2 regions of the Arthrobacter sp. Soc17.1.1.1 genome follow, and region 2 is predicted to be linked to the other one. Evidence: predicted binding sites of a transcription regulator. Region 2 holds the regulator's gene; the other holds the start of a gene.

Region 1 (14,656 bases), 3.2 Mb from region 2:
GATCGGCGGCGAGGAGGAGAGCGGCGCCCTCGAACTCACCCTCGCCCACGGTGTCACCCGTGCGCAGGTCGCACTCGAGGCGGCCCTCGCACTGGGCCTGCGGCTCGCCGTCGTGTGCGCGGTGCTGCTCGTGGCCATCCTCGCGCTCGATGACCCCGCGGAGCTCGGGATCCCGGCCGGCCATGCCGTCGCCGGGACGCTCGCCCTGTACCTGCTGACCCTGCTGAGCGGGCTGGCGGCGGTCACCGCCGGAGCGCTGACCGGCTCCCGCACGGCGTCGGTCGCGGCGGGCGCCGCCGTGGCCGTCCTCGGCTACGCCTTCAACGCGCTCGGCAACCAGGCGGAGGCCGCGCGATGGATGAAGAACCTCTCACCCTATGACTGGGCCTTCTCCCCGGCGCCGCTCACCAACGGCCTCGGGAACGGCGCAGGCGGCGGGATGGCCCTCCTCCTCGGCCTGTGCGGGGTCCTGGTGCTGGCCGGCGTCGTCGGGCTGTCACGTCGCGACATCGGCCGCTAGCAGGGCCCGTACGTCACTCCAGCGGGAAGTTCTCCCGACGCAGCAACTTCGCCAGGTGCTCGGCGTTCCGGACGACGCCCGCCGTCGTCGTGGCCACCACCTCAGGCACTTCGGCGAGGTCCTTGAAGTCGACCGCCTGCATGGCCTCGCCCACCCAGTAGGTGGAGCCCTGCGACGGCAGGGAGAAGCCGATGTCGTTCAGTCCCTGCATCATGTCGGCGACCGTCTTGTGGGCACCGTCCTCGTTACCCACCACGGCCACGACGGCGACCTTGCCGGCCATGACGGGGCGCCCCTCCTCGTCCGTCTCGGCGATATCGGCGTCGAGCCGTTCCATCACCCGCTGCGCGAGGCTGGAGGGGTGGCCCACCCAGATCGGGGTGGACAGGACGAGGATGTCGGCGGCAAGGATCTTCTCGCGGAGGACCGGCCACTCGTCCCCGTTGCCCATGTCCTTCTGCACCCCGGGCGCCACATCGTGGTCCACCACGCGTGCGCTGGAGGTGGCGATGCCCCGTTCGGCGAACCCGTCGAGGATGTGCCGGGCCATCAGGTCGGAACTGGACGGTGCTGGGGACGGCGTGAGGCTGCAGATGAGAGCGAACGCGGTCAGGTCCTGCATGGGTACTCCTCCTGGTGGGAACTACGGCCGCAGGGTGCGGACCGGTCGTGGGGGATTCGGCGACGGCCACCGTGCATTGGTGACCGGCGGACCTCACACCTGCAGGACTCCCGGCAGGTCGGTGATCGCGGACACCTCATGATCGGGTGCCGACATCGCGGAAGGATAGGGCGAGCCGTCGCGGTTGAGCCAGGCGGTCCGGAGCCCGGCACGCGCGGCACCCTCGATGTCCCAGGGGTGGACGGCGACGAGCACGACGTCGCCCGCCTCCCGCTGCAGGGCACCGAGGGCATAGGCGTAGGACTCGGGCGCAGGCTTCCAGCGCGGCGCGTCCTCGACCGACAGGACGGCGGAGACCTGGTCCCGGACACCTGCCCGGTCCAGGAGTGCCTCGGCCGTCGCCATCGCGCCGTTCGTCAGCACTGCGACACCGAAGCCGTCGGACGCCAGGGCACGAATACCCTCCACCACGTCCTGGTGCACCGCGAGCCCCTGAAGCGCCGACATGATGTGGGCGACGGCGTCGTCGAGGTCCCGGTCGAGGATCCCGTCCGCGAGGACCGCTCGCAACGACCCCTCGGCGACCTCTTTGAAGGCAGGATTCTGCCCGGTTGCGGTGAGCGCGAAACCATCCCGGAGCACCGAGGTGAACCAGAGCGCGGCCAGCTGCGGAGGCGCACCGATCTCCTCGAACTGCCGGGACAGGGGTTCCATGTCCGACAGGGTGCCGTTGACGTCGAACAGCACCACCGGCAACACCATTACTGGCGGTACCCCTCCACCTGGCTGATGGGACGGGCATCGGCGTCGCTCGGGTCCTCGCCGGCGTCGGCCTTCGCCCGCCGCTGGCGGAGCAGGTCCCAGCACTGGTCGAGGTCCTCCTCCACCTTCCTCAGGCGTGCGGCGTGGTCCTGGTGCGCCTCGGCGGCACCGGCGTCCTGAGGCTGCTCGCGGAGCTCGTGTTCCTCCTGCACGAGTGCCTGGATGCGCTGGAGGATGTCCTGGTTGTCCATGGTGCGTCCCTTCGTCGTCGCCGTCCCGGCGTGCCGGATGATCAGCAGGCTTTCCTTCAGGCTACTGAGGCCGCGGGCGGTTGACCAGCACGATCACCGACGTGCCGGGAGCCGGGGGCACCACAGGGGAATTTGGTGCGGCGCCCGGATGCCCTAAGCTGTTGGAGAACCAATTGCCTGTGTAGCTCAGTCTGGTAGAGCATCCGCTTCACACGCGGAAGGCCCGGGGATCGAGGCCCCGCGCAGGCACGAGGATCAGCTGGAGACAGCACCACAGAAGGCCCGTACCGATTCGTCGGTGCGGGCCTTCTGCGTTGCCGGACCCCACCGGACCGGGTGTTCGTTCTGGGCGAACGCATCGAGGCTTAGCACTCGCAGGGACCGAGTGCTAATATTTTCGTAGTTGAGCGAAGGACGCTCAACCCCAGGAACCCACCTAACGGTGGCATACGCGAAGGAGTTGTTTCCAGTGGCCATGAAGTTCGATCCATTCCGCGAGCTGGACCGCGTTGCCGGCGCCCTCCTCGAGAGCCGTCCCGGACTCCGCCTCATGCCGATGGACCTCTACCGCGAGAAGGACCACTACGTCCTCGCCGCGGATCTCCCGGGCATCGACCCCGGATCGGTCGACATCGACGTGGACGGCCAGCTCCTGACCATCCGTGCGGAGCGCACCCTCCGCAGCGCCGAGGGCGTCAAGTGGCTGACCCGCGAGCGCGAGAGCGGCTCGTTCCTCCGCCAGCTCAGCCTGGGCCAGGGCGTCGACACCGAAGGCATCTCCGCCCGGTACGAGAACGGCGTCCTGAGCGTGATGATCCCCGTCAGCGAGCGCGCCAGGCCGCGCCGGATCGAGGTCGTCAGCGGCGAGGCGTCGACCCCGATCCAGTCGGGCACCGTCCAGGCCGGCACCGTCCAGGGCTCGGCCTCCGGCACCCAGGGCGCCGTCGAGTCCTGACCCCGCCGCGAGTACCCCCGACCGGCACCCCTACCAGCACCCCCGGGCTTCCCGCCCGGGGGTGCTTCGTCGTGAACCCCCTTGCGGGGGTACGCACCGGACACGAAGGATGGGGTCATGGACTTCACACCCAGCAAGGCAATCGTCACAGGCTCCGATTCCGGCATCGGCCGCGCCACGGCCATCGCCCTCGCAGCGGCCGGCTGCGACGTCGGCGTCACCTGGCACTCGGACCAGGACGGCGCCGAGGAGACCGCGCGCCTCGTCCGGGAGAAGGGCGTCCGGTCCGCCGTCGCGCAGCTCGACACCACGGACGCCCCGGCGTGCGGGGACGTCGTCGACCGGCTCGCCCAGGAGCTCGGCGGTCTCGACGTCTTCGTCAACAACGCGGGCGTCAACGGCGGCACCATGTTCATGGAGACCGACTGGGACACCTGGCGCGGCACCATGGGTGCCAACCTCGACGGCGCGTTCGTCTGCATCCAGCGCGCGGCCCGGCACATGATCGACGGCGGCAAGGGCGGGCGCATCATCGCCGTCACCAGCGTCCACCAGGAGCAGCCGCGCGTCGGCTCGGCGGCCTACGACGCCTCGAAGCACGGCCTCGGCGGCCTGATCCGCACCATCGCGCTCGAACTGGCCGACCGCGGCATCACGGCGAATGCTGTCCTGCCCGGGGAGATCAACACCCCCATGAACGCGTCGGCGGACCAGGACCCGCGCACCATGGACCGCCCCGGCATCCCCGTGGGCCGGCCGGGAGCGCCCGAGGAGATCGCCGACGTCGTCGCGTTCCTCGCATCCGGCGCCTCCAGCTACGTCAACGGTGCGTCGTTCGTAGTCGACGGCGGCATGCTCCTGATGGGCCCGCAGGCCGGATCGCACCTCACGAGCGGGGACTGGCGCACCCTCTGATCAGGAAAGTGTGAGGAACACCACAGTCTTCAGCGCACGTTCATGCCGCGTTCAGGAGGGGTGGCTAGCGTGGGAGTCCCGTACCCCTGCGAAAGGCCCGCCATGGACTCCCCCCTCCCCCCGGCCAGTGATGCCGACCTGCAGGACTGGTCGGGCTTCAAGCGCGGCGAGCACGTCACGCTCCAGCACGCGGCGGGGGCGCAGCTCCGCGGCGTCCTGGACATGAGGACCGACGACGCGTCCGTGGTGTGGATCCAGCTGAACGACGGCGGTGGCCGCCGGCTCGTCCACCGGGCCGACGGCTACCGCCTGCGCCGCGGCTGATCCGCGGACGGAACACCCCGTCCACCTGATGTCCATCTTGGGTTCACCTTTTCGTCACCTGTAACGTGGCGGGGGTGAGAACCCGTGCACCCCTGTCGCTGTCCCTCGCCGTCGTCCTCGGTCTCACGGCCTGCGGCTCCGACTACCCGCTGGGCCCGGAGCAGGAAGCGGCGGCGCAGCGCGGGGACACGAGCCTGCAGGGCGCCGTGACCGCCTCAGGATCCTCCGCCCAGGGACCGGCCATGGACGCCTGGCGCTCGGGCTTCACCACCCTCAACCCGCGCGCGCAGGTGCAGTACTCGCCCGACGGCTCCGGCGCGGGACGCGGTGCGCTGCTCGCCGGGGCCGTGGGCTTCGCCGGCTCGGATGCCTACCTCAGCGACGAGGAGCTCGCCGAGTCCACACAGGCCTGCGGGCCGGGCGGCGCCTTCAACATCCCCGCCTACATCTCCCCGATCAGCATCGCGTTCAACCTGCCCGGCATCACGGAACTGGAGCTCGACGCCGCCACCGTGGCGAGGATCTTCCGGGGCGACATCGCGACGTGGGACGATCCCGCCATCGTGGCCCAGAACCCGGACGTGGACCTCCCCGCGCTGCCCGTCTCGGCGGTCAGCCGGTCCGACGACTCCGGCACCACCGAGAACTTCACGGACTACCTGCACGCCGTGGTGCCCGGAATCTGGACCGAGGAGCCCGACGGCTCCTGGCCGTCCGCCCTCGGGAACGAGAACGCCAAGGGCAACGCCGGCGTGGTCAGTACCGTGGCAGCCACTGCGGGAGCCGTGACCTACGCGGACGATTCCGCCGTCGGGGATCCCCTCGGCCGCGTGTCCCTGAAGGTCGGCGATGCCTACGTCCCGGCGGGCGCCGAAGCGGCCGCGGCCGCCGTCGACCTCGCGAGGCGCGTCCCGGGCCGCGCGGACTACGACATCGCACTCGACCTCGACCGGACCACCACCGCCCCCGGCGTCTACCCGCTGGTCCTCGTGTCCTATCACGTGTACTGCTCGCGCTACGAGAACGAGGCGACGGCCGGCGTCGTCCGCGCCTTCGGCACCTATGCGGTCAGCGCGGAGGGGCAGGCCGCGGCCGCGGACGCGGCGAGGAGCTCGCCCCTCTCGCCCGAACTGTCACAGCTGGCCACCGATGCGATCGCGTCGGTGGAGGTCGGCGAGATCCCCTAGGACACGGACGAGGCGGACCCCCGCAGGGATCCGCCTCGTTCTCGGCACGTGCGTCAGCCGACGCGCGGCCCACCCGAATCGGGGTCGTTCGTGGACGTGTCGGGCAGCGTATCGTTCGCCGGCGCCGCGTCCCCGCCACCTGTCGGCGGGGCGTCGACGTTCCCGCGCCAGGCGCCGGTCTCCCCGCCGCTCTTCTCGATGAACTGCTTGAACCTCTTGAGGTCGCCCTTCACCTGGGCGGCGTCGGCGTTCACCACCGCACCGACCTTCTCCGTGAAGGTCTCGGGGTGCCAGTCGATCTGCACCATGAGCCGCGTCGTGTTCGCGTCCAGGCGGTGGAAGGTCACCACGCCGGCGTGGGACTCGCCGTCGGTGCTCTTCCAGGCCACGCGCTCGTCCGGGTGCTGCTCGGTGATCTCGGCGTCGAACTCGCGCCGGACCCCGCCGATGCTCGTCACCCAGTGGGTGCGGGTGTCCGAGGTCTGCGTGATGGACTCGACCCCTCCCATGAAGTGGGGGAAGCTCTCGAACTGGGTCCACTGGTTGTACGCCGTGCTGACCGGTACTGCTACGTCGATAGATTCCTGCACTGAAGCCAAAAGGTTCCTCCTCGTAGAGACTCCGGCGCCGTCCCGGTCCCTGGACGGGGGTCGGGCACGGCTGACCGTAAGTACCCTTAGCGTAGGCAGATCGGTTGGAATTGACCAACGCGCAGGTCTAGGGTGAAAGGAGTCCACCCGGCGGGAATCGGCGTGTCCGGAGCCCGTCCGGAGCAGGAAATCGAGCACTGGAGGATTCATGAAGGCTTCACCCACCCTCACGGACAACATGCAAGCCGTCCTGGTCGACCTCATCGAACTGCACCTGCAGGGCAAGCAGGCCCACTGGAACGTGGTCGGCAAGAACTTCCGCGACCTCCACCTGCAGCTGGACGAGATCATCGACGATGCCCGCGCCTTCGCCGACGAGATGGCGGAGCGCATGCGCGCCCTGCACGCCGTGCCCGACGGCCGCAGCGTCGCCGTCGCCGAAGGCACTAAGATCCAGCCGTTCCCGGCCGGGCTCGTCTCCACCAAGGACACCGTGGGCCTCGTGGTCAACATGCTGAATGCCGCTGTGAACACCATGCGGGGCGTCCACGACCAGATCGACGAGGAGGACCCCACGACGGCGGACCTGCTGCACGGATTCATCGCGAAGCTCGAGCAGTACGCCTGGATGGTCGACGCCGAGAACATGGAGCCGACCGCCGAGGTCGTCACGCCCGTCGGCACGGAGAACGCGACCGTCTGACGCACGGCATCCTTCGTCCGATAGGAAGGGAGGCACCGACCGGTGCCTCCCTTCCCGCATCCGCGGTGGGGTTCCCGCTCCCGTCCCGCCACCAGAGAAGGACACCGCACATGGAAGCACCCCCCTGCCACGTGGTCGTCATGGGGATCTCCGGATCGGGCAAGACGACCATCGCCACGCGCCTCGCCGAGCAGCTCGGCTGGAGATTCGCCGAGGCCGACGACTTCCACCCGACCGCCAACATCACGAAGATGAGCTCCGGGACGTCACTCACCGACGAGGACCGCTGGCCATGGCTGGGCTCCCTGCGGGACTGGATGACGGCCCAGGCCCATGCGGGCCGCAGCACCGTGGTGACCTGCTCGGCCCTGCGGCGCTCCTACCGGGACATCCTCGTGCAGGCCGAGGGCAGCGTCAGATTCGTGCACCTGCTCGGCGACACCGGCCTGATCCTCGAGCGCATGAAGACGCGCAGCGGCCACTTCATGCCCGAATCGCTCCTGCCCTCCCAGGTCAGCACCCTCGAACCCCTGCAGCCGGACGAGCGGGGTGCCCGGATCGAGAACACCGGCACGCCCGACGCCGTCACGGCCACCGTCATCGACACGCTCGATCTCAGGTCCGGGTGCCGGTAGCTCCCCGCACCCGCCGGCAGGACCTCCGGCACGACCGCTAGCAGGTCCGGCGCTCCAGCGGAGGGCTCCTGCGGTTGTTGCGGGAGCATGGGCCCGATGCCACGGTGGAGGGAACGAGAGGAGCGTGGCAATGGACCCCGTAGAGCAGTGGTGGACACGCGTGGACATCGAGGCGAAGCAGTGGCTCCGGGAGCACAACGGTGCCGAGGATCTGCCGGAGTCCGTGAGGACGGCGATCACCGAAGCGGGTGGACCGGGGAGCGACGGGCTCGACGGCGACGCCTGGCAGTTCATCGACCTCCAGTCCGAGACCCCGGACTAGGCGGCGCGGCCATGCAGCAGAGGTTCGAGGGGAAGGTCGTCATCGTGACGGGCGCCGGTTCGGGCATCGGCGAGGCGACCGCCCGGCGGTTCGTCGCCGAGGGGGCCCGTGTGGTCCTGACGGATTCCGTCGCGGACAAGATCGACGCCGTCGTCGCATCCCTGCCCGACGCGCAGGCGACGGCGGTGGCCACCGACTCGTCCGACTACGGGCAGGTGGCCGTCATGGTGCAGGAGACCGTGCAGCGGTACGCCCGCCTCGACGTCCTCGTCAACAATGCGGGCACCATCACGCAGGGCACCGTCCAGGACACGAGCGTCGAGGACTGGCACCGCGTCATCGAGACCGACCTCTCCGGCGTGTTCTACGGGACGAAGGCGGCCCTGGAGTACCTGCTGGAGAGCAGGGGATGCATCGTCAACGTCTCCTCCGTGTCCGGCCTGGCCGCAGACTGGCGCATGAGCGCCTACAACGCGGCCAAGGGCGGAGTCAGCAACTTCACCCGCGCGGTCGCCCTGGACCACGGCAGGGACGGCGTGCGGGTGAACGCCGTCGCCCCCGGTTTCATCTGGACGGACCTCACGAGCGACGGCGGGCCGCACGAGCTCTCCGACGAGTTCGCCGCGCGCATCGCGCTCGGACGCGGCGGCCTGCCGGAGGAGGTCGCGGCCGCCATCACCTTCCTCGCAAGTGACGACGCGCGCTTCATCACCGGCGTGGTGCTCCCCGTGGACGGCGGCACGATGGCCAGCAACGGGCAGCCGGCCCAGGCCTGACGGGTGCACGACGTCGACAGGAGTCGACACGAGCCGACAGGACCCGGCCCCGGTGCTACAGCAGTGCCGCGAGGGAGCGGCCCACGGTGCGGCCGGAGAAGATGCACCCGCCCAGGAAGGTGCCTTCGAGCGCGTTGTACCCGTGGGCACCTCCCCCGCCGAACCCTGCGGCCTCCCCCGCGGCGTAGAGCCCGTGGATCGGTGCGCCTCCGGCAGTGAACGCCCTGCCGGTCAGATCCGTCTGGATGCCGCCCAGGGTCTTCCGGGTGATGATGTGCAGCTTCACGGCGATCAGCGGACCCGCTGCGGGATCGAGGATCCGGTGGGGGCGCGCGGTCCGCGTGAGCCGATCACCCAGGAAACGGCGCGAGTTGTGGATGCTCATGACCTGCGTGTCCTTGGAGTAGGCGTTGTCCATCTCCGCGTCCCGCTGCCGGATCTGCCGCTCGACGAGCCCGTGGTCGAGCAGCGGGGTGTCGGTCAGGGCGTTCATCGCGTCCACGAGGTCCTGCAGGGTGTCGGCGACGACGAAGTCCTCGCCGTTCCTCTTGAACGCCTCCACCGGCGGCGGCGCACCCTTGCCGAGCCGGCTCCGGAGCAGCAGCCGGACGTCCCGGTCCGTGAGGTCGGGATTCTGCTCCGACCCCGAGAGGGCGAACTCCTTCTCGATCATCGTCTGGGTGAGGATGAACCACGAGTGGTCGTACCCGGCGATGTCGGGCGTGGTGCGGAGGATCCGCAGCGTGCCCAGGGTGTCGTGTCCCGGCAGGCCCGGGGCGGGCAGGCGCCGCCCGAGGGCGTCGAACCACATCGACGACGGGCCCGGCAGGATCCGGATGCCGTGCTGCGGCCACACCGGATCCCAGTTCCGCACACCCTCCGTGTAGTGCCACATGCGGTCCCGGTTGACCAGGCGGACCCCGGCGTCGGCCGCGATGTCGAGCATCCTGCCGTCCACGTGCTCCGGGACACCGGTGATCATGGCCGACGGCGGCGTGCCCAGGCGCGCCGGCCACCAGGCGCGGATCTGCTCGTGGTTCCCGCCGATCCCGCCGCTCGCGATCACGACCGCCTGCGCCCTCAGCTCGAAGCCGCCGGTCTCCTCGCGGTTCGAGGAGATACCGCGGGCGGCGTCGTCGGGCGCCAGGACCGTCCCGTGCACACCGGTCACGGTGTCCCCGTCGAGGATCAGACCGTCCACCCGGTGGCGGAAACGGAAGGTCAGCGACCCCTCCTCGGCGGCGGCCCGCGCCTTGTCGGCGAAGGGCTCGGAGATCCCGGTCCCCGTACCCCACGGCACGTGGAAGCGGGGCACGGAGTTGCCGTGGCCCGCCGCCGTCCCGCTCCCCCGCTCGGCCCAGCCCACGAGCGGCGTGAACTTCACGCCCTGCTCCTCGAGCCAGGGCCGCTTCTCCCCGGCGGCGAACTCGACGTACGCGCGGCCCCACTGCGCGGCCCACTCGTCCTCCGGCAGTTCGCCGTCGAGCCGGTCCCAGCCGGCGGAACCCTGCCAGTCCTGCCAGGCGAGGTCGAACGAGTCCTTCACGCCGAGGCGCCGCTGCATCGGGGTGTCGACGAGGAAGATCCCGCCGAAGGACCAGAACGCCTGCCCACCGAGGTTCCGGGCATTCTCCTGCTCGACGACCACCACCTTCAGGCCCGCCCTGACCAGCTCGTTGCTCGCGACGAGTCCCGCGAGCCCGGCACCGATGATGAGAACGTCTGCGTCCATGGGCTGCTCCGGGTCGTGGCGGGCGGTCACTGCACGGTGTGACCGGAAGGTCCATTCTGCACTGGAGCCCCGGCGTGGGAGGTCAGCGCCGCTTGCCCCGCGTGCCGGACGGGCGGGCCGGTTTCCCCGGCTGCTTCCCGGCCTGCTGTTTCACGCCCTGCTGCTTCCCCGGCTGCTTCCCGGCTGCGGCCTTCTTCGCTGCCGCCTTCTGCGAGGCGCTCTTCTTCGGTGCCTCGCGCTGCGAGGGCTGCCGCGAGCTCTGGGCCGTCCGTCCGCGGACGATGCCGATGAACTCCTCGACGTCGTCGGACTCGTCCTCCATGCGCCAGGCGATGCCGATCGTGGTGGCGGGCAGGCCGGGGACGGGCCGGTGGACGGCGTCCTTCCGCGCGTACAGGCGGGCCAGGGACATCGGCAGGACCACGACGCCGGCGCCCGAGGCCGCCACCTCCACGGCCGTCCTCGGGCCACCGCACCCGACGACGTCGAGCAGGGTCTCCCCCTCGAGCTCCTCGAGCGGCACGTCCTCGTAGAGCGAGAGCTCGTTCTCCCGCGACATGACGGCCACGGGCTGTTCCTCGTAGAGGGGGATCAGGTGGAGCCCGGTGCGGTCCACGGGCAACCGCACGAAGACGACGTCGTCGGATGCGTCCCGGAGTGCCGCCAGGGCGTCGTCGTGCTGGTGGAGTTCCAGGGGGATCTCCGGATGCCGCTCGCGCCACCGCGCCACCCACTTGCCGGGGGTGACACCCGGGACGAAGCCGACGGACAGGATTCGGGGCTGGTCGGCGGGCACCTCATCACAGTAGCGCCTGCCGCTGCGCCGCGGACGTGGCCGTTAAGCTGGGACCATGAATCCCCCGAAGACCCCCCAGACCCTGAAGCCCGCCACCGCGGCCAAGAAACTGGGCATCTACCTGCCCGCCGCTCCCCAGGGCTTCCAGGAGACCGAGCTGACGCGCGCGGAGTTCAACGAACTGCAGCAGACCCCGCCCGAGTGGCTCGCCGAGTTGCGTCGCACCGGCCCGCACCCACGCCCCGTCGTCGCCCAGAAGCTCGGCATCTCCATCGGCGGGCTGGCTCGTGGCGGGATCACCGACCCCCTGACGAGCGAGCAGATCACCGCCCTGCTGCAGGACCCGCCCGCCTGGCTGGTCGCCGAGAGGTCCACGCAGGCCGCGGTCCGCGCTGAGGCCGCACGGGTCAAGGAGCGCGACACCGCGCGCAAGGAGACCGACGCCTGAGGTTGATCCCTCCGGGCCGCCCGGCTGCTCGTTTTCCGCAGGCAGGGGAGCTGCCGGGGGGCGTCGCACGCGCGAGGAGCACGCCGCCTCGGGCCCCTGATTGCGCATTCCGATTACCACGGAAGACGTGTTTTCCTGCGCCGACACGCCGATTGACTTAATCGAACACGTATTCGAATATTAGGGAGTGACGCCTCCAGCCGCCGGCCATTCCCTCGCCTGGGATGAGCCTTCCCCCGACTCCGAGGACACGCACCACCCGAACCCCGCGGACCGCCGGGGGGCATCCACGGCGGATGTCGCCCTCGGCCTCCAGGCCCGCATCAACAGCATGCAGACCCGCAAGCTCGATTCCCGCCTCCTGCCCACGGTCCCTGCCCTCGCGCGGATCCTGCCCGGCGGCGGCCTCCAGTCCGGCGGCTCGTACACCGTCCGGAACTCGACCTTCCTCGCCATGGCCCTGCTCGCCGGTCCTTCCGCGACCGGCGCGTGGTGCAGCGTGGTCGGCATGCCGGACTTCAGCGTCGAGGCGGCGCAGGGTTTCGGGATCAACCTCGAACGCCTCATCCTGGTCCCCGATCCCGGGCCGCAGTGGCTCACCGTCACGGCGGCCCTCGTGGACGTCGTCTCGATCGTCCTGACCCGCTCCCCGGAACACCTCGCCCCCACCGAATGGGCCCGCCTCAGGGCGAGGCTGCGCCAGCGCGGCTCGGCCCTGATCACCCTGGGCAACTGGAAGCAGAGCGACTCCACGATCGGCGTGGCCGAGAGCGCATGGGAGGGGCTCGGCGCGGGGACGGGCCACCTCCGGGCGCGCTCCATGAAGATCACCGCCACCCAGCCCTCGGGGCGGCTCCGCCACGCCTATGTGGGACTCGCCGACCTGCAGGGGACCCCTGCGGACACCGCGTTCCCGGGCACGGCGTTCCCGGGAACCCCGCACGAGCAGCTGCAGCACGACGCCCCGAACGCGGCCGGGGCGGCCGGGACCCTGTTCGAGCCCCGGCTCATGAAGTCCTCATGACGTCCCCGCCGGCCACGCCTCCGGAGCCCCCAGGACCCACAGAACCTGCCGGGCCCGTTCCTGCCGCCGGGCCCACGGAGCCCGCCGGGCCCGCTCCTGCCACCCGGACCATGGTGCTCTGGTGCCCCGACTGGCCCATCACGGCGGCGCTGCGCGAGCACGCGTTGCCCGCCGAGACCCCGCTCGTCCTCGTGGACCGCGGGGAGGTCTTCGCGTCCTCCCCGGCGGCCCGGGAGGACGGCGTGAAGCGCGGGCTGCGCATCCGCGAGGCCCAGGCCCGCTGCACAGCGCTCGTGGCCCTCCCGTACGACCCGTCGCTCGACGAGCGCACCTTCGAGCCCGTGACCGCGGCCGTGGAGACCATCCTGCCCGGCGTGCAGGTCCTCCGCCCGGGACTGTGCGCCATCAGGGTCAAGGGCCCTGCGCGCTACTACGGGAGCGAGCGCGACGCCGCGGCCGTGGTCCAGCAGACGCTGGCCGCCATCGGCCTCACCGACGTGCGGATCGGCATCGCGGACGGGCCGTTCGCCGCGGAGCAGGCGGCCCGGGCCACCGACCAGCTGGACGACGACGTCGAGCAGCTGGTCGTCATCCCGCCGGGCGGCTCGCCCTGGTTCCTCGGCAGCTACCCCCTGGAGGTCCTCGAACAGCCCAGACTCGCCGTGCTGCTCAAACGCCTCGGTATCCGCTCCCTCGGCGACTTCGCGGCGCTCAAGGCCTCCGATGTCCGCAACCGCTTCGGCATCGAAGGGGCTATCGCCCACCGCCAGGCCAGCGGGCTCGACCACCGGAGCGTGGTGGCCCGGACGCCCCCGCCCCACCTCGACACCAGCGCCGATTTCGAGCCTCCCCTCGCCCGGATCGACCAGCTCGCCTTCGCCCTCAGGGCCCGGGCCGGCGAGTTCGTCGACGCCCTGCGCGAGGCCGGGCTCGTCTGCACGGCGCTGCAGGTCTCGCTGCACACGGAGGAGGGCGAGACGTCCGCGCGCCGGTGGCAGCACCCGCGCTGGTTCGACGCCGACGACGTCGTGGACCGTGTGCGCTGGCAGCTCCAGGGCACCAACGCCTCCGACCACGGACTCACCTCCGGCATCACGCGGGTCCACCTCGTCCCGGACATCGTCGAGGACCTCGGCGATCATGCGGACGGGCTCTGGGGGACGGGACCGGACGAGGGGATCCACCATGGGCTGGCCCGTGTGCAGAGCATGCTGGGCCACGGCGCGGTGCTCACCGCGATCATCGCCGGAGGACGCCTCCTGGCGGACCGCCGCGTGTACATCCCCTGGGGGGACGCCCCGGCGGGCCGGTCCGTGAAGATGCCCGTGAAGGACCGCAACCAGCCCTGGCCCGGGCGGCTGCCGGGCCCCGCCCCCGCCACCGTGTTCGCCGAACCCGTACCCGCCGCCGTCGTCGACGCGCACGGCAACCCGGTGGACGTGGACCCGCGCGGCCTCCTGAGCGCCGATCCGGCCTTCTTCAGCGCGGGGCCCGACGACGGCCGCCGGCCCGTGCACTCCTGGGCCGGCCCCTGGCCGATCAACGAGCGCTGGTGGGACCCGAAGGGGCGCGTGCTCAACCGCTTCCAGCTGGTGGACCACTCGGGATCCGCCTGGCTGCTGCTGCTCGAGGACCACGCATGGTGGCTGGAGGCCGGCTACGACTGAGGGGGGCCCCGCCACCCGCGACAACTACAGGACATCCAGACAGGGAGGGACGCCATGGGCTGGAACAATCCACCGATCCCCTGGTCGGATTTCGAACGGAATCTTTCGGCCACCCGGCCCGGAGCGCCACCCCTCGGGGCCGACGGCGGCGACAGCCCCGCCTGGTCGCGGAAGCGCCAGCCCTACACGGCTCCCGCGGAGGCCTCCGCCCCGGAGGGCCCGGTGGTGCCGTACGCCGAACTGCACGTCCACTCCAACTTCAGCTTCCTCGACGGCGCCTCGAGTCCCGAGCACCTCGCCGAGGAGGCCCAGCGGCTCGGGCTCACCGGCATGGCCCTGACCGACCACGACGGCCTGTACGGTGCGGTGCACTTCGCGGAGGCCGCCGAGAAGTACCCGGGCTTCTCGACCCTGTACGGCACGGAGC
Region 2 (14,656 bases):
ACCCTGAACGCGGTGTTCGACGACGGGGAGGTGCGGACCTCCGCGCTGGTGCAGGACGACGGCAGCACGGATCCCCTCACCGTGGCCGACCTCGACCTGCTGGCCGCCCTCGACCCTGCCGCCGGCCCGCAGGAGCTGACCCTCGGCACGGGCCACTACCGCGTGGACGCGGTAGCCCTGCCGGCCGGCGCTGCAGGCGATGACGGCGAAGCCGGTGCTGCAGGCGGTGGCGCCGTCCTGGTCACCGGGCTGTCCACGACCGAACGCGACAGCACGCTGGTGTCCCTCGACATCACCGTGGCCGGTCTCTCCCTCGCAGGCATCGTGCTCACCGGACTCGCCGGCACGGTGATCATCCGCCGTTCGCTGCGCCCCCTCGAGGAGCTGTCCGCCGTCGCCACCTCCGTCTCGCAGCTGCCGCTCTCTTCGGGAGAGGTGGCGATCCCCGTGCGCGTCCCCCCGGCCGTCGCTCGGCCCGGCACGGAGGTCGGTACCGTGGGACTGGCCCTCAACGCGATGATCGACCACGTCAGCAGCGCCCTCCGGGAGCGCCACGCGAGTGAGCAGAAGGTGCGCCAGTTCGTGGCCGACGCCAGCCACGAACTGCGTACGCCGCTGACCTCGATCCGCGGGTACACCGAACTGGTCCTGATGAGCGAGACGGTCAGCCCGTCCGGCCGGTCCGCACTCGAGCGGGTGGACAGCGAGTCCAGGCGCATGTCCTCCCTCGTCGAGGACCTCCTGCTGCTCGCGCGCCTGGACGAGGGCCAGCGCGGGGAGGCGTCCGACGTCGACCTCACCGAGCTCGTGGTCGAGACGACGAGCGACGCCCGTGTCGCGGCCTCCGGGTACTCCTGGAGCCTGGACCTGCCCGACGAACCCGTGGAGGTGCACGCCGTGGAGGCCGAGATCCGGCAGGTGCTCATCAACCTGCTCTCCAACGCCCACAGGCACACGCCGCCGGGCACCGCCGTCGCCACCGCCCTCGCCGTCGGGGGCGGCACGGTCGGCATCACCGTGACCGACTCCGGGCCGGGCATCGACCCTGCGTTCCTCGAGACCGTCTTCACGCGCTTCAGCCGGGGCGACGCCGCCCGGTCCGCCGGCGCCGGCAGCGCCACCAGCACCGGCCTCGGCCTCGCGATCGTCCAGGCCCTCGTCGACGCCAACGGTGGCACCATCAGCGTGTCCAGCGAACCCGGCCGCACGCAGTTCCGCGTGGACCTGCCCCTCGCCCGGCCGCCCGCCCGGGCCGCCGCGTCCGCCGGCCGGGACTCCGGCTAGGCGTGCCGACCCGGGACGTCGATCAACCGGGTGGAGGACGGAGGAGGGGACGAGCTCCTCACGGATCCAGCTCCGCAGCCGGGTCGGCTGGCGGTGACCATCGAACGTTCCTGGTCGGCGACGAAGCCGTCCCGCAGGCCGGTGACATCCCCGGCGCGGCGTCCGCTCCATCCGAGCCGTGGCGTTGGGTCCCCTGAGGGCTGAAGGTCGCTACTCTCTACCTATGAACGACATCGCCGCCTTTCTGGACGCACGTATCTCCGAGGACGAGAAGGCGGCCCGCAGGGGAAGCCTGCCCGAGGAAGTGTGGGGTGTCGGCGGCTGGTTCGACCCCCAGCGGGTCCTCGCGGAATGCCGGGCCAAGCGCGAGCTCCTCCGGTACGCGGTCGCCGAACTGGACGCCCGGCAGCGGGCGGAGGTCCTCGGACTGCTGGCGCTCCCGTGGGCCGGACACGCCGACTACAGTGCCGAGTGGCGGACGGCGGCGGTCCTGGAGGACGGGCTGAAGGCCTAGCCGAAGGCCTGGCGGGACGGCTCGCGGAGGACCTCCCCGGCCCCTCCGCAGCTCCGGCCCACGGGGTCGATCCGCTGCGGACGCGGCCGATCGGGTCCGTCCCGACCACGGGATGTCATCCTTCCGCAAGCTTTGCGCAAGAACATCGAGGGACTCCTCCGGGTGGGCGGACCGTCACTACCCTTGAAGCGTGCCCATCCATTCCACCCCGCCCTCCCCTGGCCAGCACCAGGACCACGGCCCTGCGCCCCGCGGGGTCGACGCCGTCACGGTCCCGGTCGCGCCCGGGAAGGCAGCGCAGCTCCTGGACCCGGCGGTCCTCCGGGACATGCAGCGGGACTTCTCCGACGCGGCGACCGTGCGGCAGTTCGCACGCGATTTCTGCGCCGACCTGCCGGGGAAGATCGACAGGCTGGACCTCCGGCTCGGCGAGGGGGACGCGGCGGGAGCCGAGGACGCCGTGCTCAGCGTGACGACGTCCGCGGCGATGGTGGGCGCGCTGCGCCTCGGCCAGGCCGGGCGCGCGACCCTCCGGCTCGTCACGACCGGCGACCTGGAGGGCGCCAGGCGCTCCGTCACCCTGCTGCGTGCCTGCGCCGACGACACCGTCAGGACGCTCCAGGAGCCCTCCGGCCAGCCCTGACGCCGCTTCAGCGCGAGGTGGCGCTCCGCGGCACGATCCGGAAGCCCACGCCGCGGACCGTCACGATGAGGTCCGGGTCGCCCTTGGTCCGTGCCAGTTTCTGGCGGAGGTTGGCGATGTGCACTTCGATGGCCCGCTCGTCCGTCCGGCTCACGAAGTTGTAGCCGCGGTAGTCGCGACCCCGCGAGACCCGCACGAGCTCCTCCTTGGTCCGGACCGCGCCGTTGCTCCGCATCAGTTCGTGCAGGAGGTTGAACTCCGTCTTCGTCAGTGGCAGCTCGACGCCGGCGCAGCTGGCGGTGCGGGCCTCGCCGTCCACCACCAGGACTCCGTTCCGCAGGAGCGTGTCGGACGACTCCTGGCGCTCGTCGCCGGACACGGCGGGAGCTGCAGCAGGAGGCGCCGGCCGTGCGGAGGCATGCTGCGTCGTCTGGCCCGCGCGTGGCCTGCGGAGCATCGCGTCGATCCGCGCCCGCAGTTCCCGGGGGCGGAAGGGCTTCAGGACGTAGTCGTCGGCGCCGGCCTGGAGGGCGGTCAGGATGTCCAGTTCGTCGTCGCGGCCGCTCAGGACGATCACGTAGCAGTCGGTGGTGGAGCGGATCCGCCGGAGGACCTCGTACCCGTCGATGTCGGGTAGCCCGATGTCGAGGGTCACCACGACCGGATGTTCCTGGCGCACGATGTCGACGCCCTCACGGCCGGAGGCCGCGCCGGTCACCTGGAAGCCTCCCTGGGCGAGGATGGCGGAGACCAGGTTGCGGATGTCGAGATCGTCCTCGATCACGACGGCCGCCCGGACCTCGCCGGGCCCGGAGCTACTCATAGCGGGAAACCCCGCGATGATTCCGCGCGGCGGGGGAGGTGTGCTCGTCCACAGCGTCTCCGGCCGATCCGGGAGGTGTATTGAGTTGGACTGTCCGAGGCATACTCGTGGACCTGTTCTCTTCGGCGGCCCGGCTGACCGCGTGGGTCCCGTGGCTTTGCGTCCCCGGCTCGCACCGGGTTTGCCCTTATCGACGAGCGGTTGCCCGCCCGACGATACTAGCAACCCCGACCGACACATCCGTGACGCGGGCATGCTGCGGTCCGTGCCGTGCCGGGCGCCGATCCGCCGCGGCGGAGCGGCGCGCCGAAGGCTGCGCCGGTGGCTTCGGGGCGCTACGGTCCTTCCATGCAGATCGTGCAGTACGAGCCGGCCCACCGGGCGGCGCTGCTCGCGCTCTCGATACGGGCCTGGGAGCCGGTGTTCCCGCTGTTCCGCGAGGCGGTGGCGCCGTTCGTCTACGAGTCCTTCTACCCGGACGGATGGCGCGAACGCCAGGTACACGATCTGGCGGCCGTGCTCGACGGCGAACCACGGAACGTCGCTGTGGCCCTCGAGGAGGACCTGCCCCTGGGCTGGGTGTGCACGCGATTCCATGCGGACGACAGCATGAGCGAGATCTACGTGCTGGCGGTGGACCCCGAGTTCCAGCGACGGGGCGTGGCCCGGGCCCTCATGGACCATTCCTTCGACCGGGGGAGGGAGGCCGGGATGAGGATGGTCCTCGTCGAGACCGGCGACGATCCGGGCCATGAACCGGCACGCCGGGCGTACGAGGCGGCCGGGTTCGAGCGCTGGCCCGTCGCCCGTTACTTCAAGGACCTGTCCGGCCAGGCGGCGACGGCCCCGTGGCCCGGGACGACGGAGGACCGGGCGCCCTGATGCCCGCCCCGGCACGAGGACGGTGCAGCGCAGCGGTGTGGCTCGACGGAACGGGAGGACACCCTCGCACCCCCGAGCGGGGCGCCCGGGCGGCTACTGCTCGGCGTTGGCGCGTTCCTCGATCCAGTCCGTCGCGGCGTCCGAGAGGAACACGCCGTCGGGCCCGCGCCCACCCATCCACCAGGAGTCGGTGGCCACGAGGCCTCCCGCCCTGCTGATGTCCGCCACCACCTCGGGACTGAGTGCTTCCCCGTTGTGGGCCGTCAGCCAGTCCCGCGTCTGCTGTGTGACGCCGTTCCACCATTCCTCGAGGTCCATGCCGGACAGTATGGCACCCGGCGCCCCGTCGTGGCGGACCTGCGGCTACGCGGGCCCGCTGTCGTCCTTCCACTCCTGGATGATGCGGGGTGAGGCATGGATGCACATCATCCGCAGCGGTCCGTCGCCGTCGTTCGTGAAGCCGTGCCAGACGCGGGCCGGCGCCACGACGGTGTCGCCCGCCGTGCCCTCGAGGACCGCGGTGCCGACGGTGAAGCGCACGTTCCCGTCGAGAACCACCCACGTCTCGATGTAGGGATGGCGATGGAGGGCCACAGTGTCGCCCGGGTCGCTGTCCACCGCGAAGTAGGAGATGGCGGAGCCGAACGACCCGCCATCGAAGCGGCGCGTCCTGCTGCCCGGGAGCGCGAGTTCCTCCCGGGGGATGGCGCGCGCCGGCAGGGGAGCGGCTGTGACCTGCGGTGTGGCCTGAGTGGTGGCCTGAGTGGTGGCCCGGGCGTCCATGGCTGCCTCCTGGTTCGATGCGATGACGGTTGGACGCAGTGGGCAGGTCGATCTCATCTCAGCAGGCCCCATCATTGTGCCTGTTGCTATAGTGTGTGACGCACACTATAGTTTCGGGCATGGCACACGACGACGACCTGATTGCCGGACACCTGCAGGAACTGCGGCGCGGGACCGTCGTCCTCGCGTGCCTCACCCGGCTGCGCACCCCCGACTACGGCTACGCGCTCCTCGAATCGCTCGACGGCCTGGGCATCCAGGTCGACGCGAACACGCTCTACCCACTCCTGCGGCGCCTCGAGAAACAGGGCCTGCTGACGAGTGAGTGGAACACTGCCGAATCCCGTCCGCGGAAGTTCTACCGGACGAGCCCGGCCGGCGACGACCTCGCCACCACCCTCACGGCCGACTGGGACCGGCTGACAACCTCGCTCCATCGCCTCGCCGAAGGGGAAGTGCCATGACCACGCTGACCGATCGCTATGTGTGGGCCGCTCTGCGGACCGTCCCGGAGTCCCAGCGCTCCGGCCTCGACCCCGAGATCAGGGAGCTGATCGGCGACGCCGTCGACGCCCGCCTCGCTTCCGGCGAGGACCCTGCCGCTGCTGAGCGCTCGGCGCTGGTCCAGCTGGGGGACCCGGAGCGCCTCGCGGCGGACTACGTGGACCGGCCCCTCACGCTCATCGGGCCGCGCTACTACCTCGACTGGCTGCGGCTCCTGAAGACGCTCGTCGCCATCCTCGTCCCCATCGCCGCCGTCGTGGTGCTGGTGGTCCAGTTCCTCACCTCGGGCAGCATCGGGGGAGCCATCGGCAGTTCGGTGTCGACGGCGATCACCACGACCGTGCACATCGGCTTCTGGACCACGCTGCTCTTCGTGGTCCTCGAACGCAGCGGCACCGCCGACACCGGCATGGAGTGGAGGCTCGACCGCCTTCCCGAGCTGCCGGACCGCACGCGCGACGGGCGCCTGGCCGAACTCGTCGCCTCCCTCGTCTTCCTCGCGCTGTTCGCCGGGGCGATCCTGTGGCAGCAGATCCGGTCCGTCGCCCGTGCGGACGACGGCAGCGCCATCCCGCTGCTCGACCCCGCCCTGTGGTCCTTCTGGCTCCCGTGGTTCCTGGCGCTGATCGTCCTGGAGGCCGGGTTCGCCGTCCGGCTGTACCTGCGGGGCTGGACCTGGCACGCCGCCGTCGTGAATGTCCTGCTCAATCTCGCCTTCGTGGTCCCCGCGATCCTCCTGTGGTCCGAAGGGCGACTGCTCAACCCGGACTTCGTCGCCGCCGTCGGGTGGGATCCGGCGGTTGCGACCGGCGGCGGCTGGACCGTCGTCTCCATCGTCACGGCCGTGACGGTGCTGATCGCCGCCTGGGACGTGGTGGACGGCTTCCTCAAGGCACGTCGGGCCGCCGTCGCTGCGCCGCTGCGCCCGGGCATCCCGGCCCTGCGCTGAGGTGCCCGGGGTGCCCGGGGTGCCCGGAGCGGTGCAGGGGCAAGGCGCGTACGGTGGGCGGATGGCAGCCACCGATTCCCGTCAGCAGCACATCGTCAGGACCCTCGTCGAGGCCCATCAGGACCTGATGGTCGCCGACCCCCTCGCCTTCCGTGCACGATTCCGGAAGATGGCTGCGGATCCCTACGCCTTCTACCGCGGCAGTGCGTCCCTGTTCTACACCGACATGGCGGAGCTCGAGGACGACTGGGCGGACGAGCGCACGGGCCGGGTGTGGATCCACGGCGACCTGCACGCCGAGAACTTCGGCACCTACATGAGCAACCAGGGCCGGCTGACGTTCGACGTCAATGATTTCGACGAGGCGTACGTCGGCCACTTCTCCTGGGACCTGCGCCGGTTCGTCGCCTCGCTGACCCTGCTGTGCTGGCAGAAGGCCCTGCCGTCCCAGGCGGTCCGCGGGCTGGCGCGCACCTACCTCGAGGCCTATCTCGGGCGGGTCGGGGACTACGTGGAGGACGAGCAGTCGGCCTTCGCTTTCGGCCTCGACAACACGGACGGTGCCATCCACCGCGTGCTGCAGCAGGCCCGCGCGGCACGGCGGACGCGCCTGCTCGACTCCCTGACGCAGATCGAGGACTACGAGCGCCGGTTCCGCGACGACGGCTCCATCCGACCCCTCGACGACGACGAGTACGCGGAGGTGTCCGAGGCCTTCGAGCGCTACCTCGGCACGATCCCCGACGGCGAGCGCTCGCGCCGCCGCGTCTTCTACCGGGTCAAGGGGATCGTGGGGAAGAAGGGCTTCGGGATCGGCAGCGCGGGGCTGCCCACGTACAACGTGCTCATCGAGGGCTTCGACGAGGCGCAGGAGAACGACATCATCCTCACCCTGAAGCAGTCGAACATCGCCGCACCCAGCCGCATCGTGGAGGACGAGCGCGTCCGTGGTTTCTTCGACGACGACGGACACCGCGCCGTCGTCAGCCAGCGCTCGCTGCAGACCCATACCGACCCGTTCCTCGGCTACACCTCGATCCGGGGCGTCTCCTTCGTGGTGTCTGAGCTCTCCCCGTACAAGCGCGACCTCTCCTGGGAGGATCTCACGGAGCCCGACCAGATGGCCCCCGTCCTCGAGGCCCTCGGCCAGGCCACGGCCAAGATCCACTGCTCCACGGACGAGGACAGCGACCACGACCTCGTGCCCTTCCGCACGGAGACCGCCATCCTCGCCGCCGTCGGGAACTCCCTGGAGGAGTTCATCGAGGACATCGTGGGGTTCGGCGAGGCCTACGCGGAGACGGTGCGGCAGGACCACGCCCTCTTCGTCGATGCCTTCCGGGAGGGCCTCATCACTGCCGTCCCCGCTACCTGACGGGAAGGGGTTGAGTCAAGGAGACTCAACTTCATTTTGCTCCTCGACGGAGCGCGACTATACTTGAGTGCAGAACGCTCAATCCACGCGCCCGGCGGATGAGCGCCTTGCAAATCCCGGGCAGTCGAAAGGAACTTGCATGTCACGTGCAGTAGGTATTGACCTCGGAACCACCAACTCGGTCGTCTCGGTCCTCGAAGGCGGCGAGCCCACCGTCATCGCGAACGCCGAGGGCGCACGCACCACTCCGTCGATCGTCGCCTTCTCCAAGTCCGGCGAGGTCCTGGTCGGCGAGATCGCCAAGCGCCAGGCCGTCAACAACATCGACCGCACCATCGCCTCGGTCAAGCGCCACATGGGCACCGACTGGAACGTCGGCATCGACGGCAAGAAGTACACGCCGCAGGAGATCTCCGCGCGCATCCTCCAGAAGCTGAAGACCGACGCCGAGAGCTACCTCGGCGAGAAGGTCACTGACGCCGTCATCACGGTGCCCGCCTACTTCAACGACGCCGAGCGCCAGGCCACCAAGGAGGCCGGCGAGATCGCAGGCCTGAAGGTGCTGCGCATCGTCAACGAGCCCACCGCGGCGGCCCTCGCCTACGGCCTCGACAAGGGCAAGGAGGACGAGCTCATCCTCGTGTTCGACCTCGGTGGCGGGACGTTCGACGTCTCCCTGCTCGAGGTGGGCAAGGACGAGGACGCGTTCTCCACCATCCAGGTCCGCTCCACCGCCGGTGACAACCGTCTCGGCGGCGACGACTGGGACCAGCGCGTGGTCGACTACCTGCTCTCGCAGGCCAAGGCCAAGGGTGCGGACCTCTCGAAGGACAAGATCGCCCTGCAGCGACTGAAGGAAGCCGCGGAGCAGGCCAAGAAGGAACTGTCCTCCGCGACGTCCACCAACATCTCGCTCCAGTACCTCTCGGTCACCGCCGACGGTCCCGTCCACCTCGACGAGCACCTGTCCCGCGCCAAGTTCCAGGACCTCACCAAGGACCTCCTGGACCGCACCAAGAAGCCGTTCCAGGACGTCATCGCCGAGGCCGGCATCAAGGTCGGCGACATCGACCACATCGTCCTCGTCGGCGGTTCCACCCGCATGCCCGCTGTCGTCGAGCTCGTGAGGGAGCTCGCCGGTGGCAAGGAGCCCAACAAGGGCGTCAACCCGGACGAGGTCGTGGCGGTCGGCGCCGCACTGCAGGCCGGTGTGCTGAAGGGCGAGCGCAAGGACGTCCTGCTCATCGACGTCACGCCGCTGTCCCTCGGCATCGAGACCAAGGGCGGCATGATGACCAAGCTCATCGAGCGCAACACGGCCATCCCGACCAAGCGCAGCGAGACCTTCACCACCGCGGATGACAACCAGCCGTCCGTGGCCATCCAGGTCTTCCAGGGCGAGCGCGAGTTCACCCGCGACAACAAGCCGCTGGGCACGTTCGAGCTGACCGGCATCGCGCCGGCTCCGCGCGGCGTCCCGCAGGTCGAGGTCACCTTCGACATCGACGCCAACGGCATCGTGCACGTGTCCGCCAAGGACAAGGGCACGGGCACCGAGCAGTCGATGACCATCACCGGTGGATCGTCCCTCTCCAAGGAGGACATCGACCGCATGGTGCGCGAGGCCGAGGAGCACGCAGCCGAGGACAAGCAGCGCCGCGAGGCCGCCGACACGCGCAACGGCGCCGAGCAGCTCGCCTACTCGGTGGACAAGCTCATCGCCGACAACTCGGACAAGCTGCCCGAGGACGTCCGGACCGAGGTCCAGGCCGACGTCGACGCCCTGAAGAAGGCACTCGAGTCGCAGGACAACGACGCCGAGGTCAAGACGGCGTTCGAGAAGCTGCAGGCTTCCCAGTCCAAGCTCGGCGAAGCGATCTACGCCTCCGCCCAGCAGGACGCGGGCGCGGCAGGCAGCGCCCCCGCCGACGACCAGCCGGCCACCGCAGGCACCGACGAGGACATCGTCGACGCCGAAGTGGTCGACGACGACATCAACGAGAAGAAGTAGCCATGCCGCACCACGGAAACGAAGAAGAGCACGCGTCAGAGCCGGTGAGCTTCCGCGACAACCGGAAGATCGACCCTGAGACCGGCGAAGTCCGTGGGCAGCAGAACGACGCCGGCGCTCCGGCCGCGGAGGAATCCGCGGCCGGAGGGCAGGCCGCACCTGCCGGCGACGCCTCCGAGGGGGACGCCCTGGCCCAGGCCGAGGCGATCCTCAACGAGGCCGGTGCCGAGGGGGGCAACCCGGCGGTGGACGTCGTCGCTGAACTGCGCAACGACCTGCTCCGCCTGCAGGCCGAGTACGTCAACTACCGGCGCCGCGTGGAGCGCGACCGCGATGTCGCCCGCGATCAGGCGGTCATCGGCGTCATCAACACGCTGATGCCCGTCCTCGACGACATCGACGCCGCACGCCAGCACGGCGATCTCGCCGAGGGACCCTTCGCGGCCATCGCGGGCAAGCTCGAGAACGCCCTCAGGACGTACGAGCTCACCCGCATCGACGAGGTCGGCGTCGCCTTCGACCCGAACATCCACGAGGCGCTCATGCAGCAGCCGAGTGCGGAGGTCCAGGCCGACAGCGTCAGCCAGATCCTCCGCGCGGGCTACCGCAAGGGCGATCGCGTCCTCCGGGCCGCGCAGGTCATCGTGGCGGTTCCGGAGTAACTGGAACGCCGGGTGGGGCAGTCTTCCCGGGCCAACGAAATTCCTGAGCTCGCAGAGCTCGCTCGGGAATATTAAAGGCCCTACAGAAGACGGCCCCACCCGTCTTCCCCGAACTGACCGGTTGAGAGGAAAGGCCGGGCACTCGGGGTACGGCCGGACCCGTCCGGTCCCTACTCTTCAGCAGTACCTACGAAAGGAGACGCCCATTGGCTAGTCAGGATTGGGTCGACAAGGATTTCTACAAGATCCTCGGTGTCTCCAAGGATGCTTCCGACACCGACATCAAGAAGTCCTACCGGAAGCTCGCCCGCAAGTACCACCCTGACCAGAACCAGGGTGATGCCTCGTCGGAGAAGACGTTCAAGGACGTCTCCGAGGCGTACTCGGTGCTGTCCGACGGCGAACAGCGCCAGCAGTACGACGCCATCCGCGCGATGGGCGGCGGAGCACGGTTCTCGGCCGGCGGCACCGGTGGGGGAGCCGGCGGCAGCGCGGGCTTCGAGGACATCTTCGGGAACCTCTTCGGCCAGGGCGCCGGTACGGGGACACGCCAGCGCACCGGCTTCTCGAACAGCAACCTGCCCCCTGAGTTCGCCGACCTGTTCGGCGGCGGTGGGGGCGGCAACGGGTTCCCCGGCGGCTTCCAGTCCACGCGTCCGCAGAAGGGCGCCGACCGGACGGCCACCACCACCATCTCCTTCGGCGGATCGATCAACGGCACCACCATCGGCCTGCGCGAACCCTCGGGAGAGCAGATCGACGTGCGCATCCCCGCGGGGATCAGGGACGGGCAGAAGGTCCGTGTGAAAGGCAAGGGGCAGCCGGGCCAGGCCGGTCCGGGAGACCTGATGGTCACCGTCTCGGTGAAGGACCACCCGCTGTTCAAGCGCGACGGCGACAACATCCGCGTGCACGTGCCCGTCAGCTTCCCCGAGGCGGCGCTCGGCGCCCAGATCGAGGTCCCCACGCTCACGGGCGAGATGGTGAAGATGAAGGTCCCGGCCGGAACACCATCAGGCCGGACCCTGCGCCTGAAGGGCAGGGGTGTGAAGACGTCCAAGGGTACGGGCGACCTGCTCGTGATCGTCGACGTCGTCGTCCCGCAGAACCTGTCCAGGGAGGCCGAAGCCGCTGTGGAAGCGTTCCGCGATGCCACGAAGGACGCCGACCCACGCGCCGGGCTCGCCGCGAAGGCGCGCCTGTAGCAGTACGCTCGAGCAACCGCCGGAGAGCCGGTGACGGAAGGAGGCCCGCCATGGACTACACGATGCCCATCTATGTCATCTCGGTGGCCGCCGAGCTCGCCGACATGCACCCGCAGACACTGCGTCAGTACGACCGGCTCGGTCTCGTCACGCCCAGCCGGGCACCCGGCCGGGCGAGGCGCTACTCGCAGAAGGATGTCGGCACGCTGCGCGAGATCCAGAAGCTGTCCCAGGAGGGCGTGTCCCTCGAGGGCATCCGCCGCATCCTGCAGCTCGAGAACCAGGTGGCCGCCCTGCAGGCGCGCGTGACCGAGCTGTCCTCCGAACTGGCCTCCCGCCGGATGCACGCCGAGTCGGGCCGCGTGTTCGCTGCCGGCCTCGCAGGCGACGTCGTCACGCTGGCCCGCGGCCAGCGTCCCCGGCCCCGCAGCCAGGCGCTGGTCGTCTGGCGCCCCGACACCGAGCGCACCGCGAACTAGGCACGGCCGCCCATGCGACCGCCGTCGCCCCCGGAGGTGCGCCCCGCAGGTCCTCGCCGCCGGGTGCCGGTGGAATTTGTCAGGGAGCGCGGGCAGACTTGGAGGATGGAACCCGTCCCGGAGGCACATCATGTTTGAGCTGTTCGTCGAGGCCCTCGCGATCGGGGCCGGCGTACTGGCCGCCCTCGGCGCGGGGACGGGCGTGGCGGGCTGGCTCGTGGTGCGCAAGGTGAGGCGATCGCGCATCATCGAGCGCACCAGGGACCGCGGCATGCTGGCCGCCCGTGCCTACGCGCCGGACAGGCTGACACGGGAACCGGCGCGGCTCATCGGCGACCTCAGGCGTTCCTCCCGCGCCACCCACCTCGCGCTCGCCGAGGCCGCTGCCCAGGGACGCCCCGTCGGTGACCTGCCCCGCGCCGCCGCCGAGATCGATCAGGCCGCGGACTCGCTCGAGAACCTGCTGCGCGCGGCCGACCGTGAGCCGAACCGCGCCCTGAAGCAGGAGTGGACCACCGACCTCGCCGCGCAGGCCCGGGCGCTCGACGAGCTCTCGGCGGATCTGCGCCGGTGCCTGCTGCACACCTCCCGGTCCATCGACACGCTCCAGCTCGAGCAGGCCACCAACCGCCTGCGCACCGAGATCTCCGCCATGACCACCTGGCGGAACAGCTACGGGAACCGGCAGGCCTGGTGACCGGTTGGACCATGTAGACGCACTCCGCTCACCGACCCGGGGGTCCCCACCGTGACGATCAAACGCCGTATCACGCGCATCGTGCAGGCCAACCGTTACGCCGCGGCCGAGTCGAAGGAGGACCCGCGGGCGCAGGCGCAGGCCGCGCAGCAGGCCCAGCGGACACTGCTCGACCAGGCGCGGCGGGGTGCCGCGGACGTCGCAGCGCACCACCACCGCGTGGGCCTCGCCGCGAACGAGGCCGCCGACTACGTGAACCGGGTCGAGGCCGCAGCGGCCGCCGCGGTGCAGCGGGGGGACGACGACGCCGCCCGGGCCGCCATCCGCGAGTCGATGACCGCACGGCGCCGCCTCGAGACCCTCACCCGGCAGTTGCGCGAGGCGGAGCAGCAGGCCCGCCGGCTCCACGACGACGTACGACGGCTCGAGCAGCGCGTGCAGCAGAACGCCCTGGAGTACGACGCCATGCTGGCGCGCCGGGCCGCGGCGCAGGCTGCGATCGGCGTCCATGATGCGCTGGCATCGTCGAGCCGCGAGGCGGCGGCGATCGAGGCCGCCCGGCGCAGTGCTGAGCTCGAGGTGCGGCGCTTCGAAGCGCAGGCGCAGGCGCGAGAGGAACTGTCGTGGACGGATCCGTCCTCCCCGCGCCTGCAGCAGGCGTTCGAGGAGCTCGAGGCGGAGGCCGCCGCCCAGCAGGAACTCGACGAGCTCAAGCGGAGGAATGACCGAGGCTATCCTCCCGTGCAGCGCTGAGCGCGCGCAGGAGGGCCTCGTCGACGTCGTCCACGTGCCGCAGGCGGATGCGCCAGGCGAACGGATCCGTGGTGCGGACGGGTTCGAGGCCGGGCAGGTCGGGCACCGCCAGCCGGAAGAACACGTCCACCGCTGTCTTGGTGCTGGGTGTGAGCTGGGCGAACTTCCGGCGCGGCGTCTGGAGCGAGACGTAGGTCTTGCGCATCTGGAGGGTGACCTCCGGGGTCTCCGTGGCCCACAGCAGGATTTTGTCGGCGAGCGGTCGGAGAGCCGGCCGGTCGGCGTACTGGGCGGCGTAGAGCTCGTCGGCGGAGAGCCGGAAGAACTCGGGGGGCCCGAAGACCTCCCAGTCGATGCTCATCAGGTTGTACCCGGTGATCCCCTGGCCCTTCAGCCAGCGGGACAGCTCCTCGCGGGTGCTGATCCCGGCCGCGCGGGCATCCGCGGCCCAGTCCGCCGGCGTCCGGCCCGTGGTGCGGACCAGCCGCGCCGCGTTGGTCCCGACCATGGCCTGCCAGCTCTGCATCTCACCCATGCCCACACTGTAGACGGGGCCGGCGTGAACGGGACCGGTGCGGTGCGGAACCGTCCGGGGACGCACCCCCTGAGGGCGTCGGAGGGCGTTGCTACACTCTGCGCATGACCGAGCTGAGCGGTGCCCATGTCCTCGTCGTCGGCGCCACAGGGGTCCTCGGTGCCGAACTGTCGCGGCAGCTCGCGGCGGAGGGCGCCCAGCTGACCCTGTCCGGCCGGTCCGGGGACAAACTGGCGGGCCTCGTGGAGGAACTGGGCGACGCCGTCGTCGCCCACGCCGCAGCGGATCTCGGCAGGCCCACGGGACCGGCGGACATCGCCGCCGCCGTCTATGGGCGCCCCCTCGACGGCCTGGTGTTCGCCTCCGGCGTCGTGGCCTTCGGTCCTGCCGTCGAGGTGGACGACGACACCCTCGACGAACTCGTGCTCGTCAACCTCCTCGGCTACATGCGGCTCATCCGCGCGGTCGCCCCCTCGCTCGGAAAGGGCTCCTTCATCGCGCAGATCAGCGCCGTCGTCGCCGAGAGCCCCACGGCGGGCATGGCCGCGTACTCGGCC

Evidence for each region. The regulator HspR, encoded in region 2, represses chaperone genes until heat shock. The targets are predictions, from matches to a motif close to AAGTTGAGTCNNNNNGACTCAACTT.
Region 1: the regulator HspR is predicted to act here: its motif matches at 2,556-2,580, upstream of V6S67_RS00210 (Hsp20/alpha crystallin family protein).

What each region holds. Positions count from the first base shown of each region.
Region 1 covers NZ_JBAJII010000001.1:30,902-45,557, reverse strand. The annotation lists gene V6S67_RS00235 (ABC transporter permease subunit) at 1-520, shown strand, start outside; gene V6S67_RS00230 (flavodoxin family protein) at 534-1,142, opposite strand; gene V6S67_RS00225 (haloacid dehalogenase type II) at 1,236-1,904, opposite strand; gene V6S67_RS00220 (DUF2630 family protein) at 1,904-2,155, opposite strand; tRNA gene V6S67_RS00215 (tRNA-Val) at 2,331-2,404, shown strand; gene V6S67_RS00210 (Hsp20/alpha crystallin family protein) at 2,631-3,110, shown strand; gene V6S67_RS00205 (SDR family oxidoreductase) at 3,228-4,025, shown strand; gene V6S67_RS00200 (hypothetical protein) at 4,128-4,349, shown strand; gene pstS (phosphate ABC transporter substrate-binding protein PstS) at 4,424-5,536, shown strand; gene V6S67_RS00190 (SRPBCC family protein) at 5,590-6,126, opposite strand; gene V6S67_RS00185 (Dps family protein) at 6,335-6,829, shown strand; gene V6S67_RS00180 (gluconokinase) at 6,940-7,464, shown strand; gene V6S67_RS00175 (hypothetical protein) at 7,595-7,786, shown strand; gene V6S67_RS00170 (SDR family NAD(P)-dependent oxidoreductase) at 7,798-8,562, shown strand; gene V6S67_RS00165 (FAD-binding dehydrogenase) at 8,618-10,294, opposite strand; gene V6S67_RS00160 (LysR substrate-binding domain-containing protein) at 10,377-11,090, opposite strand; gene V6S67_RS00155 (DUF5997 family protein) at 11,146-11,538, shown strand; gene V6S67_RS00150 (hypothetical protein) at 11,726-12,562, shown strand; gene V6S67_RS00145 (DNA polymerase Y family protein) at 12,559-14,229, shown strand; gene V6S67_RS00140 (error-prone DNA polymerase) at 14,284-14,656, shown strand, end outside.
Region 2 covers NZ_JBAJII010000001.1:3,254,238-3,268,893, reverse strand. The annotation lists gene V6S67_RS15055 (sensor histidine kinase) at 1-1,284, shown strand, start outside; gene V6S67_RS15050 (DUF6221 family protein) at 1,508-1,798, shown strand; gene V6S67_RS15045 (hypothetical protein) at 1,989-2,441, shown strand; gene V6S67_RS15040 (response regulator transcription factor) at 2,449-3,264, opposite strand; cyclic di-GMP riboswitch class I at 3,386-3,460, opposite strand; gene V6S67_RS15035 (GNAT family N-acetyltransferase) at 3,613-4,146, shown strand; gene V6S67_RS15030 (hypothetical protein) at 4,240-4,464, opposite strand; gene V6S67_RS15025 (cupin domain-containing protein) at 4,510-4,929, opposite strand; gene V6S67_RS15020 (PadR family transcriptional regulator) at 5,049-5,393, shown strand; gene V6S67_RS15015 (permease prefix domain 1-containing protein) at 5,390-6,382, shown strand; gene V6S67_RS15010 (DUF2252 domain-containing protein) at 6,444-7,757, shown strand; gene dnaK (molecular chaperone DnaK) at 7,897-9,768, shown strand; gene V6S67_RS15000 (nucleotide exchange factor GrpE) at 9,771-10,430, shown strand; gene V6S67_RS14995 (DnaJ C-terminal domain-containing protein) at 10,637-11,635, shown strand; gene V6S67_RS14990 (heat shock protein transcriptional repressor HspR) at 11,686-12,114, shown strand; gene V6S67_RS14985 (hypothetical protein) at 12,245-12,811, shown strand; gene V6S67_RS14980 (PspA/IM30 family protein) at 12,863-13,564, shown strand; gene V6S67_RS14975 (DUF5655 domain-containing protein) at 13,521-14,099, opposite strand; gene V6S67_RS14970 (SDR family NAD(P)-dependent oxidoreductase) at 14,204-14,656, shown strand, end outside.